2 regions of the Hydrogenophaga taeniospiralis genome follow, and region 2 is predicted to be linked to the other one. Evidence: riboswitches for the same ligand, from Rfam matches in the RefSeq annotation. Region 2 holds a riboswitch; the other holds the start of a gene.
What was found. A riboswitch is a leader RNA that binds a small molecule or an ion and turns the genes downstream of it on or off. The one in region 2 is predicted to bind S-adenosylhomocysteine.

Region 1 (6,402 bases), 850 kb from region 2:
CATGCCGCGCTACATCGTCGGCGCCATCCTGATGGGCTTTGGCTCCATGCTGGCGGGGGGCTGCGCCGTGGGCGCGGGCATGACGGGCGGCGCGATCTTCGCGCTCACGGCCTGGGTCACGCTGGCGGGCATGTGGATCGGTGGCGGTGTGGCCGACCGCGTGTTCGACGGCGCGAACAAACCCGCGCCCGCACCGGCGCCTTCGGACGATCCGGCACCGCGGGCGGCGAGCGCTCCGACCGCTGCGCCTTGAACGGTCCCCCCCTGCGCCGCCTTCGGCGTCACCCCCCCCCCGGGGGGCGCCAGCTGCGGCCTGGCGGAGCCAGTTCCGCGCTGGCCTGGGTTGGCGTTGCTTCGGGCGGTGCTCTGAGGCTTTGAGGGGGCTTTCGTTGCACGGCGGCCATCAGCTGCGGCCTGGCGGAGCCAGTTCCGCGCTGGCCTGGTCTGGTGTTGCTTCAGGCGCTTCTCAGAGGCCTTGAAGAGCGGCTTTCCCTGCGCAACAGCCACCAGCCCGGCCCGGCCACGGCCAGTAGCAGCGCGGGGAAGCCGAGCACCGGCGCCCAATCCAGCATGGCCGCGCCCAGGGCCGGGGCGAGCACGCCGCCCAGGGTGTACGACAGCACCAGCACGGCGGTGCTGTTGACCAGGGTGATGCCCTCTTCGCGCGAGCCGATGTCGATCATCGCCAGCGTGTAAAGGCTGCCACCCGCGCCGCCCCAGAAGAAGGCCACCGCCGCCGCCAGCCAGGGCGTGCCGGCCACGAAGGGAATGAGCGCCGTGGCCGCCAGCGTGACCAGCGCGCAGGCGCGCATGATCGCCAGCCGCGCGCGGTGGGCGCCGCCCCAGCGCGGGAGGCCGCCCAGCCGATCGGCCAGCAGGCCGGCGGGCAGCATCATGAGTGCGCTGCCCAGGCCGCTGGCCGAGACCAGCAAGGCCGCCGCCGCGACGCCCAGACCCAGGCTCAGGCCGTACAGCGGCAGGATGGAGGTGAGCCCGCTTTCGAAGAAACCACCGACGAAGCCCACCGCCATGATCAGCGGGTGCGCGCGCAGCGCATGCCACACGCCGTGCAGGCCCACGCGCGCGCTGTGGGCGTCGACCGCGCGCGGCAGCGGAGGGATCGCCAGGCTCCACAGCAGGCCGATGAACAGGCTGGCCAGCACCAGCCACAGCGCCGCCGGGTTCTGCGGCCCCAGCACGGCGAGCAGGGCAGGGCCGATCACGAAGGTGGTGCCCACCATGGTCTCGAACAGGCCCACCATGCGGCCGCGCTTCAGGGGCGGCGCGAACTCGGCCACCACCGCCTCGGCCAGCACCCAGCGCAGGCCCGAGGCCGCGCCGGCGATGAAGTCCAGCACGAACCACGCGGGCAGCCAGTCGGTGAGCAGAAAGCCGGTGGTGGAGATCACCGGGATCAGCGCCGACAGCCACAGCGTGGGCCGGCGCCCGAGCCGCTGGGTGATGGCCGAGGCGAACGGCGTGATGAGAAACACGCCCACCCAGCCGCTGGCCGCGAACAGCCCGGCCAGCGTGGTGGACACGCCGTCGCCCTTGAGCCGCAACAGCAGCAGCGGCAGCAGCATGAAATAGCCCACCAGCTCGAAGAAGGTGGCGCCGAAGATGGCCACCAGGCCGAGCCGGGCACGGGCCGGGGCGGCGGCGGGCAGGGGCGAGCCGCCGTGGCCGGGCGGCAGCGGGTGTTCGATCATGCGATCGCCTTCGCGGTGAGCACAGCGTGTGCCAGCTCGGCGAAGCCCGCGCCGCGTTCGCCTGGCGTCACGTAGCGCGGGCGGTGCGTCAGCTGGTCCCAGAAGCGCGCCACGTTGGCCACGCCCACGCTGTGCGCAAAGTGGCCGAACATGCGCGCGTCGTTGGTGGAGTCGCCCACGTAGACCCAGCGGTCGAGCTCGGCGTCGAGCTCGACCGCCAGGTGGCTGCGCACGATCCATCGCGCGCCGGCGAGCTTGTCGTGTCCGCCGATCCAGCCGTTGATGTGGATGGAGCTGACCGTGGCGTTCAGGCCACCGGCCCGCATGAGGCGCACCACCGCGTGGATCGACGCGTCGTCCAGGTGGGCGAACTCGCTGTGGTCGATGGCGATGTCGGTCTCGCGCCCCGGGCTGTCCTGCGACAAGCGGGTGTGTGGCAGTGTGGTCAGGATGTTTTGCGCCACCGCCTGCAGTTGCGCGAAGTTCGCGCGGCGGGTGGCCTCGTCCTGCAGCCAGGCCTTGCACAGCGCGCCATCGGCGCCGCGCCACAGCGCCACGGCACCGTTCTCCGCCACGATGGCGTTCACCGGCCAGGCCAGGGCAAAGGCCTCGCTCCAGCCCGCCGGGCGCCCGGTGATGGCGAACACCGGCAGGCCGGCGGCGCGCAGCGCGTGCAGGGCGGCCAGGGCGTCGGGCGTGATCACGCCCTCGGTGGTGAGCGTGTCGTCGATGTCGGTGAGCACGCCGTGGATGCGCGCGCGCTCGGCCAGCGGCCAGTCGGATAGCGGGGGATGGGTCATAAAGGCCCGCCAGTTTCGCAGATAGCCAAAACGGGCGCCTGCGTTAGAATCGTTGCCATCCGAGGAGCGTTGCAGCGCACCCCTGACCACCGGTCAGCGCGGGGCGTGAGGCTCGGAAATCCATGCAACGACGCTCATCCACTTCCGTGCGATGGGCTTTTTTATTCCCGTTTCGCGCGTGGGGTGGTTCATTCAACCTTCTCAGGAGCGAACCATGAACGCACGCATTCCCGCCGCCGCTGCATCGGCCAATCTGACCGACTGCGCCATCACCGACATCGGCCTGGCCGACTGGGGCCGCAAGGAAATCCGCATCGCCGAGACCGAAATGCCCGGTCTGATGGCCATCCGCGAAGAATTCGCGCCCAAGCAATCGCTCAAGGGCGCGCGCATCACCGGCTCGCTGCACATGACCATCCAGACGGCCGTGCTGATCGAGACCCTGCAGGCCCTGGGCGCCGAAGTGCGCTGGGCCTCGTGCAACATCTTCTCCACGCAGGACCACGCCGCTGCCGCCATCGCCGCCGCCGGCACGCCGGTGTTCGCCGTCAAGGGCGAGACCCTGGTCGACTACTGGGACTACACCCACCGCATCTTCGACTTTGGCCCCAAGGGCAGTGAAGGCGAAGGCCCGAACATGATCCTGGACGACGGCGGTGACGCCACGCTGCTGATGCATCTGGGCAAGCGCGCCGAAAAAGACCTGTCCGTGCTGGCCCACCCGGGCAGCGAAGAAGAGCGCATCCTGTTCGCCGCCATCAAGGCCAAGCTGGCCGAGGACAGCACCTGGTACAGCCGCAAGAGCGCCCAGATCATCGGCGTGACCGAAGAGACCACCACGGGCGTGCACCGCCTGAAGGAGATGTCGGCCAAGGGCACGCTGCTGTTCCGCGCCATCAACGTGAACGACTCGGTGACCAAGAGCAAGTTCGACAACCTCTACGGCTGCCGCGAGAGCCTGGTGGACGGCATCAAGCGCGCCACCGACGTGATGATCGCCGGCAAGGTGGCTTGCGTGGCCGGCTACGGCGACGTGGGCAAGGGCTCGGCCCAGGCCCTGCGCGCCCTCTCCGCCCAGGTCTGGGTGACCGAGATCGACCCCATCAACGCCCTGCAGGCCGCGATGGAAGGCTACAAGGTCGTGACCATGGAGTACGCCGCCGACAAGGCCGACATCTTCGTGACCACCACCGGCAACCGCGACGTGATCACCTTCGAGCACATGGCCGCCATGAAGGACCAGGCCATCGTCTGCAACATCGGCCACTTCGACAACGAGATCCAGGTCGCCAAGCTGGAAGAAAAGTGCCAGTGGGAAGAGATCAAGCCCCAGGTGGACCACGTGATCTTCCCGGACGGCAAGAAGATCATCCTGCTGGCCAAGGGCCGGCTGGTGAACCTGGGCTGCGGCACCGGCCACCCCAGCTTCGTGATGTCGTCGAGCTTCGCCAACCAGACCATCGCCCAGATCGAGCTGTTCACCCACCCCGAAGGCTACGACGTGGGCAAGGTCTACGTGCTGCCCAAGCACCTGGACGAGAAGGTCGCGCGCCTGCACCTGAAGAAGGTGGGCGCGATGCTGAGCGAGCTGAGCGACGAGCAGGCGGCGTACATCGGCGTGCCCAAGCAAGGCCCGTACAAGCCCGACACGTATAGGTATTGATCCCCCCGCGCCGCCTTCGGCGTCACTCCCCAGGGGGCGGCGCTGGCGGCCCGGCGAAGCCGGTTCCGCGGCGCCCTGGGGCGGCGCGTGGCCTTTCGGCCGCTGGCCGCGTGTCGTTGACGTGGCGGTTCCTCTGGAAATCTACAGCTCATGCGTGCTGATCAACTTCTCGTCGAACGCGGCCTCGCCGCTTCGCGCTCGCAGGCCCAGCGGCTGATCGCCGCTGGCGTGCGCTGGCGCCTGGCCGGTGGCGACTGGAAGGCCGTCACCAAAAACGGCGACGAACTGCGTGAGACGGTGGAGCTGGAGCTGCTGGACACGGCGGAGTCGCGTTTCGTGTCGCGTGGCGGCCTGAAGCTGGAAGGCGCGCTCCTGCACGGCGGCATCGATGTGACCGGTCTGCGTTGTCTGGACGTGGGCCAGAGCAGCGGTGGCTTCACCGACTGCCTGCTGCAGCGCGGCGCCGCGCAGGTGGTGGGCGTCGATGTCGGGCAGGGTCAGCTGCACCCCAAGTTGCACGGCGATGCGCGCGTGGTCTGCATCGAAAAATGCAACGCCCGCGAACTCACGGCGGAGCACCTGGCGCAAGCCGGTGGCGAGGCCGCCGCGGCACCGTTCGACCTGATCGTGGGCGACCTGTCGTTCATCTCGCAGACCCTGGTGTGGCCGGCCATCGTGCCGCTGTTGAAAGGCGGTGGCGACTTGCTGATGTTGGTCAAGCCGCAGTTCGAGCTGCAGCCCGAACACATCGGCAAGGGCGGCCTGGTGAAGAGCGCCACGAGCTACGCACGGGTGCGCGAGCGAATCGAACAGGCCTGCCTGGACAACGGGCTGGCGATGCAGGACTATTTTGAAAGCGCCATCACCGGCGGTGACGGCAACCGCGAATTTTTTGTCTGGGCGCGGCGCACGGTCTGAGGCCGGCGCCCCGTGCCACCCCACTGAGGCAACACCATGGCTCTGCCACTGAGTTTCGAGTTTTTTCCGCCCAAGACACCCGACGGCGCCGAGAAGCTGCGCGCCGTGCGCCAGCGGCTCTACGCGCTCAAGCCCGAGTTCTGCTCGGTCACCTTTGGCGCCGGCGGCTCCACGCAGGACGGCACGCTGCAGGCCGTGACCGAGATCATGGCCGAGGGCTGCTCGGCGGCGCCGCACCTGAGCTGCATCGGCCAGTCGCGCGAGTCCATCCGCGAGCGGCTCGCGGCCTATGCGGGTGCCGGCATTCACCGCCTGGTGGCCCTGCGCGGCGATCTGCCCAGCGGCTACGGCCTGGGCGGCGAGTTCCGCTACGCCAGCGATCTGGTGGCCTTCGTGCGCGCCGAAACCGGCGACCAGTTCCACATCGAGGTGGCGGCCTACCCGGAAACCCACCCGCAGGCCAAGTCGCCGCAGGCCGACCTGGACGCGTTCGTGGCCAAGGTCCGGGCCGGCGCGAACTCGGGCATCACCCAGTACTTCTTCAACAGCGACGCCTACTTCCGCTACATGGACGACCTGCGCCAGCAGGGCGTGGACGTGCCGGTGGTGCCGGGCATCATGCCCATCACCAGCTCCACCCAGCTGATGCGCTTCTCCGACGCCTGCGGCGCCGAGATTCCGCGCTGGATCCGCATGCGCCTGCAGGCCTATGGCGACGACACCGCGTCCATCAAGGCCTTCGGGCTGGACGTGGTGAGCGACCTGTGCGATCGCCTGCACCGCGCCGGCGTGCCCGGGCTGCACTTCTACACCATGAACCAGAGCGCCGCGACGGTGGAGATCGTGCAGCGCCTGCGGTTGTCATGAACTCGCGGGCCGCGCTGCTGCTGACCCTGGCCACGGCGCTGTGGCTGGGTGGTTGCTCCACCACGCGCGAGCCGTCGCTGCCCGACCTGGGGTTGCCCGGTGGGCCATGGGACGGGCCGGGCGGCGGTGAGATCGAGCGCGGCATGGCCTCCTGGTATGGCCAGCAGTTCCAGGGCCGGCGCACCGCCAGCGGCGAGCCGTTCGACATGCATGCGCTGACGGCCGCCCACAAGACCCTGCCGTTCGGCACACGGGTGCGGGTGCGCCACCTGGGCAGCGGCCAGGAGGTGGTGGTGCGCATCAACGACCGCGGTCCCTTCGCCAAGGGCCGTGTCATCGACCTCAGCCGCGCCGCCGCAGCGGCCATCGGGCTGGTCCAGTCCGGCACGGCCCAGGTGGTGTTGCTCAGGCCTTGAAGACGAACCTGCCGGTACGAGTCCACCCG
Region 2 (6,402 bases):
CCTGCAGGCCCTCGGGCGTGGAGGTGGCGAGAAAGGTGAACACCTCGCGCAGGTTCACCGCGCCGGGAATGTGGCCTGCGGCAAAGGTGTCGGCGTCGCGCGTGTCGATGATCACCACCGGTTCGGCGGCTTGCAGCGTGGCGAGTTGATCGGGTGCGATCAGGGTGGCTTCAATGCTCATGGGGACCTCTTGAAAAGGGCAAAGGCAGGATGGCCTGGGTGCTCTTTTGCAACGGTCGTGCCAGGGCGGCGCGCAGTTAGGTCAACGTGCGGAAGCTGTTGATTTTTATGGATTTATGGAGATTTGCGCAGAAGTTCGCCGGGGATGCCGCTGCTGGCGATTGCCACTGTGTCGACACAATGTCAACACAGTGGCGGTGCTTCAAGGTGCTTTCGGTTGGGGGCTGGGGTTTGTTGTTTGGGGCTCGAGGGCAATGCCAGGATTCGACCCGTAGCGGTCTTCCGGCAATGGCTCTCATAGCAGTCATCCCGGTTGCAGCGGTCAGCAGGTTCTGACATTGCAACTGCGTGCTTCCCAGTAAACTGCCCAACGGCTCGCGCGCCCGATCTGTCAAGCCGCTCAGGCACAGAGACACCAATCGGGTTTGTCGGATCTGTTAAACCTGTTCATTCAATCGGTATGTGACGCTACTGCGTTGATTTCAAATGCATTTTGGAATGTCATGAGACTTTGTTTAACGGCAGCGGTTGTGGGTATCCGGCGATTTGCCGTTTAAATCAAAGTTAAACGTCATGCAACTGCACGAAGTTATCGCTGGGCTGAGTGAGTGTTCGGACGAAACCTTGATTTTTGCCGAGCGCGTAGACGGTCAGTTTCGCTCAGGGTCGGCTGCAGTTGCGCTTGTACTGTCTGAGGCTGAACTTTCCCGCCCATGGCGCGAAGTCGCCGCCGAACGAGCTCCTGGCATGGAGTATTTTTTGGAGGCGTCAATCGTTCTAGAGATGCTGACTGAATGGCGGGTTAACCAGTCGATACAACTGCTGGACCTTCCTTCATTAGTCGAGAGAATTATTTACTATGCTGAAAATGACGTTTAACACTTCGGCCCACACGGACAAGCAACATCAGGTTGCCGCTTCGCGGCGTGTATTGTTCGCCGTTGGCCTCCAACGTTGGGCGCTCTTATGACGGTCCCGCAAAAGTTAATTGATGATTTCGAGCAGCTAAGAGAGTGCCTAATCAATGTGCGGCGAGACTACAACACGTATAACGCCCTCTACTGCGATGAGAACAGATCGCTGCTGACAGCTATTGCCCCCACCTTCTTCACTGACGTTGCTGAAATCCTGCAACGCGACTGGATTCTCCAGGTGGTCAAACTGATAGACCCTGCTGTCACTGCGGTCCGCGGGAAAGACAGAGAGAACCTCACCGTTCAACTCTTAAACCAACAGCTTGAAGACGAATCCCTATTAACTGATGAGATTCGCAGCAGAGCGAAAGCCATCCTTGACTATGGAGAACTTCTGAAGCCAGCTCGACACCGAATCCTTGCACACCGAGATCGGGAATGCCATTTCAAAGGCATTGCCATGGGGGCATCAACAAATGAGCAGCTGAAAGAGTTTGTGCAAAACATACAGGACTACAGCGACTTTGTTGGCATCCAAATCGGTGTGGGACCCTTGGACTTCTCGTCATCGGGCTGCAAAGGGGATGTCTATGACCTTCTCCAGTATTTGCGAAAATCTCAACGCGCCCAACCCATCATTCCACCGGACGCTGCGCGATGAGGCCGCGCAGCGCCGGTGAATTCAAACGTTTGACGGCATGAGCGACGTGCGCACACAGATTTCCGCGCTAGCCGATGGAATGGCAGACCTTTGTCAGGACATTAGCGTCCGCGATGACAAACAGCGCGGCCCATTTGTCTTGGCGTTTGGGCTCAAGAACGTACACTCACTCGAGCTCCGCAAAGTCGAGGATGGGTTTGAGCTGGAGCTATGGCATGGAGCGACATACGACGTCGAATTCGTGGCGGATAGCTTGCGGCTCAAGACGCCCGGTGAGGCGCTTGAGCGCGCGCGAGGGTGGCTGAAAAATGATGCCGTCAACATCTCGCTGGAGCAGACGCGTGAGGGATAAAGGGCCAAGCTCAGACAGCGGCGTGCGCGCCGCTCAGCGCAACCGGTGAACGGCGGCGTTACCGAATGAGCGATGGCCGCTCCTGGCCAATGAGCAACATGCGCGCCCCTCGGCACGCAACCAGTTCGACCCGTCGTCTATCCGCAAACCAAGTCGTCAGCATCCAGCGCCGGCGGGCGCATCAGGTCTTCGTCGATGCCCATGACCGCGCTGGCCCGTTCGACGGCCCGCCACAACAAGCGCGGCATCTTCAAAATTTCGTCAGGCGTGTCGGCCTGTGCGATCCAGCTGCTGATCTGTTGGTGCTCATCGGGGGTCAGCAATGCCAGGTTCAGCATCTCGTCAATGGTTTTCATGGCGGCTTCTGTCAAATCTTGGGGAACAGCGCTGATGCTGTCACACATCCCGAGCGCTGGCTTTCACGGCCACCTTTCACCCCGGTCTTCACCGCAACCCCGCCTTGCGCAGCCGGTAGCCAAACTGCCGAAGCGTGAGCCCCAGGCTTTGCGCCGCACGCGACTGGTTGCCTTGGTGGCGGGTCAGCGCGTCTTGCAGCGTCTGGGCGTTGTGTGAGCCAGCGCTCTGGTAGTCGCGCACCAGCCCTGCGCCTGCGGGCAGGGCGGGCGGGATCGGTGCCGAGGCTGGCGCGGGGCGGGCATCGCCCAGCGCCTCGGGCATGAAGCGCTCCAGCGCCGCGGCCGTCACCAGCGTGTGGTCGGCCAGCAGCACCAGGCGCTCGATCAGGTTGCCCAGCTCGCGGATGTTGCCGGGCCAGTCGTGCGCCTCCAGCCGCGCCAGCGCGTCGGGCGCGAGGTTGACGTTGCGCTGGTGCGCCTGGTTGGCGCGGCTCACGAAATGCAGCGCCAGCGCGCGCACGTCTTCGCGCCGCTCGCGCAGGCTGGGCAGGCGGATCGGGATCACGTTGAGGCGGTAATACAGGTCCTGCCGGAAGCCGCCGGCCTGCACCTCGCGCGCCAGGTCGCGGTTGGTGGCCGCGACCAGCCGCACGTCGATGCGGATCTCGCGCGTGCCGCCCAGGCGCACCAGCGTGCCTTCCTGCAGCGTGCGCAGCAGCTTGCTCTGCATGGCCAGCGGCAGCTCGCCGATCTCGTCCAGAAAGATGGTGCCGCTGTTGGCCTGCTCGAACCAGCCCGCGCGCGCCGTGCTCGCGCCGGTGAAGGCGCCGCGCTCGTAGCCGAACAGTTCGGACTCGAACAGCGTGTCGGGAATGGCCGAGCAGTTGACCTTGATGAAGGGCTGGTCGCGCCGGCCGCTGGCCAGGTGCACCGCGCGGGCAAACAGCTCCTTGCCGGTGCCCGACTCGCCCAGCAGCAGCACCGTGGCCTGCGACTGCGAGACGCGCTCCAGCTCGCCCAGCGCCCGCAGCAGCGCGGGCGAGCGGCCGATCAGCCCGTAGCGCGCGCTGCCCAGGTCGATCGCACGCTCCAGCGCCTCGTTGCGCGCGGCCAGCTGGCGCCGCTCTTCGGCCACCAGCTGCTCCAGCTGCAGCAGCTGGCCGGCCAGCGTGGCCAGGATGCGCAGCAGCGCCAGGTCGTCGTTCAGGTGCCGCTGGCGGCTGCGGATGCGGTGGCAGGCCAGCACGCCCACGGTGGCGCCGTTGACCTCGATCGGCAGCGCGATGAAGGCCACGGTCTGCGGCGGCAGCTGGGCGCGCGCCACGGTGCGAAAGAGGAACAAGGGCTCGGCGTCCACGTCCTGCACGATGGCCGGCAGGCCGCTGGCCAGCACGCGGCCGGTGATGCCCTCGCCCCAGCGGAACACGCCGCGCGCCGCCTCTTCGGCGGTGAGGCCGTAGGCGTGGCGAATGGAGGCGGTGCGCTCCGCGCCCGGCGCCGCCTCGTCGGCCAGCACCATGCGCCCCCGGTTCAGGCCCAGCAGCTCGCTCATCAAATGCAGCATCTCGCGCAACACAAAAGCCGGCGCCAGGCTGCGGCCCACGAGCTTCATCACCTCGCGCATGAGCAGCAGCTCCTGGGCGTGCCAGTCGGTGCCGGGGGTGTCGGGGTCTGTGCGGTGGGGTGGCATGGGCGTGGAGTGGTTGGCGGGAGCACAAGCAAACATCGCACCAGTGCCGTGCCTGGCGCCGTTGGCGGCTAAAATCACCCCCTCTCAAGGAGCGCTGCAGCGCCGGGGGCATCGGCCAGATGCCCGCACCCGGTGTCAGGCTTGAGACGTCGGGGCCACACGGCCCTGGCTGGTCGTACAGACCCCCAACGGCGCTCACCAGTTTTTGCCCGCAACCCTGGTGAGCCTCATGTCCGTTGTTTCCGATTCCACCGTTTCCGCCCCGTCCCACGCCGCCGCCGTGCCGCCCATGCTGCTGTCCGGCCTGGAGCCGCTGCGCATTGGCGCAGGCAGCCTGTTCGTGAACGTGGGCGAACGCACCAACGTCACCGGCTCCAAGGCCTTCGCCCGCATGATCCTGAACGGCGAGTACGAGCAGGCGCTGGCCGTGGCGCGCCAGCAGGTGGAGAACGGCGCGCAGGTGATCGACATCAACATGGACGAGGCCATGCTCGACAGCAAGGCCGCGATGGTGAAGTTCCTGAACCTGATCGCGGGCGAGCCCGACATCGCGCGCGTGCCGGTGATGGTGGACAGCTCCAAGTGGGAGGTGATCGAAGCCGGCCTGCGCTGCGTGCAGGGCAAGGGCGTCGTCAACTCGATCAGCATGAAAGAAGGCGTGGACGAGTTCAAGCGCCAGGCGCGGCTGGTGAAGCGCTACGGCGCGGCGGCCGTGGTGATGGCCTTCGACGAAAAGGGCCAGGCCGACACCTACGAGCGCAAGGTCGAGATCTGCGAGCGCGCCTACCGCATCCTGGTGGACGAGGTGGGCTTCCCGCCCGAAGACATCATCTTCGACCCCAACATCTTCGCCATCGCCACCGGCATCGAAGAGCACAACAACTACGCGGTCGATTTCATCAACGCCACGCGCTGGATCAAGCAGCACCTGCCGGGCGCCAAGGTGAGCGGCGGCGTGTCCAACGTGTCGTTCAGCTTCCGCGGCAACGACCCGGTGCGCGAGGCGATCCACACCGTGTTCCTGTACCACGCGATCCAGGCCGGCATGGACATGGGCATCGTCAACGCGGGCATGGTGGGCGTGTACGACGAGCTGGAGCCTGAACTGCGCGAGCGTGTTGAGGACGTGGTGCTGAACCGCCGCCCAGACGCCGGCGAGCGCCTGGTGGAGGTGGCCGAGACCGCCAAGAGCGGTGCCAAGGACGAGAGCAAGAAGAACGAGTGGCGTGCGCTGCCGATCCGCGAGCGCCTGAGCCACGCGCTGGTGCGCGGCATGAACGAGTTCATCAGCGAAGACACCGAAGAGATGTGGCGCGAGATCGAGCGCGAGGGCGGGCGCCCGCTCAACGTGATCGAAGGCCCGCTGATGGACGGCATGAACGTGGTCGGCGACCTGTTTGGCCAGGGCAAGATGTTCCTGCCCCAGGTGGTGAAGAGCGCGCGCGTGATGAAGCAGGCCGTGGCCCACCTGCTGCCCTACATCGAGGCAGAGAAACTGGCGCAGCAGGCCGCGGGCGCGGACGTGAAACCCAAGGGCAAGATCGTGATCGCCACGGTGAAAGGCGACGTGCACGACATCGGCAAGAACATCGTCACCGTGGTCTTGCAGTGCAACAACTTCGAGGTGGTGAACATGGGCGTGATGGTGCCCTGCCACGAGATCCTGGCCAAGGCCAAGGAAGAGGGCGCCGACATCGTGGGCCTGTCCGGCCTGATCACGCCCAGCCTGGAAGAGATGCAGTACGTGGCCGGCGAGATGCAGAAGGACCCGCACTTCCGCGAGAAGGGCATTCCGCTGCTGATCGGCGGCGCCACCACCAGCCGCGTGCACACGGCGGTGAAGATTTCGCCGCACTACGAGGGCCCGGTGGTCTACGTGCCCGACGCCTCGCGCAGCGTGAGCGTGGCGCAGAGCCTGATCGGCGACAGCCGGGTGAAGTACATCGCCGAGCTCAACGCCGACTACCACCGAGTGCGCACCCAGCACGCCAACAAGAAGCAGGTGCCGCTGTGGCCGCTGGCCCAGGCCCGCGCCAACAAGTGGCTGCCCGCCTTGCCCCCTCTCCCGCAGGCGGGAGAGGGCAGGGGTGAGGGTGCCTCCGAATCCGCCTGGGCCAGCTACCAACCCACCCAGCCGAAATTCATCGGCAAGCGCCAGTTCAAGAACTTCGACCTCGCCGAGATCGCGAAATACATCGACTGGGGCCCGTTCTTCCAGACCTGGGACCTCGCCGGCCCCTACCCCGCGA

Region 1: linked by a shared signal. The riboswitch ahead of ahcY (adenosylhomocysteinase) and the one ahead of metH (methionine synthase) in region 2 are both predicted to bind S-adenosylhomocysteine.

The regions. Positions count from the first base shown of each region.
Region 1 covers NZ_JAHBAG010000001.1:78,258-84,659, reverse strand. The annotation lists gene KIH07_RS00360 (YeeE/YedE family protein) at 1-253, shown strand, start outside; gene KIH07_RS00355 (MFS transporter) at 456-1,709, opposite strand; gene KIH07_RS00350 (HAD-IIB family hydrolase) at 1,706-2,509, opposite strand; S-adenosyl-L-homocysteine riboswitch at 2,565-2,652, shown strand; gene ahcY (adenosylhomocysteinase) at 2,724-4,172, shown strand; gene KIH07_RS00340 (TlyA family RNA methyltransferase) at 4,323-5,090, shown strand; gene metF (methylenetetrahydrofolate reductase [NAD(P)H]) at 5,127-5,957, shown strand; gene KIH07_RS00330 (septal ring lytic transglycosylase RlpA family protein) at 5,954-6,373, shown strand.
Region 2 covers NZ_JAHBAG010000001.1:924,874-931,275, forward strand. The annotation lists gene KIH07_RS04485 (sulfurtransferase) at 1-181, opposite strand, end outside; gene KIH07_RS04490 (hypothetical protein) at 754-1,059, shown strand; gene KIH07_RS04495 (hypothetical protein) at 1,147-1,755, shown strand; gene KIH07_RS04500 (hypothetical protein) at 1,793-2,107, shown strand; gene KIH07_RS04505 (hypothetical protein) at 2,245-2,463, opposite strand; gene KIH07_RS04510 (sigma 54-interacting transcriptional regulator) at 2,552-4,153, opposite strand; S-adenosyl-L-homocysteine riboswitch at 4,234-4,357, shown strand; gene metH (methionine synthase) at 4,383-6,402, shown strand, end outside.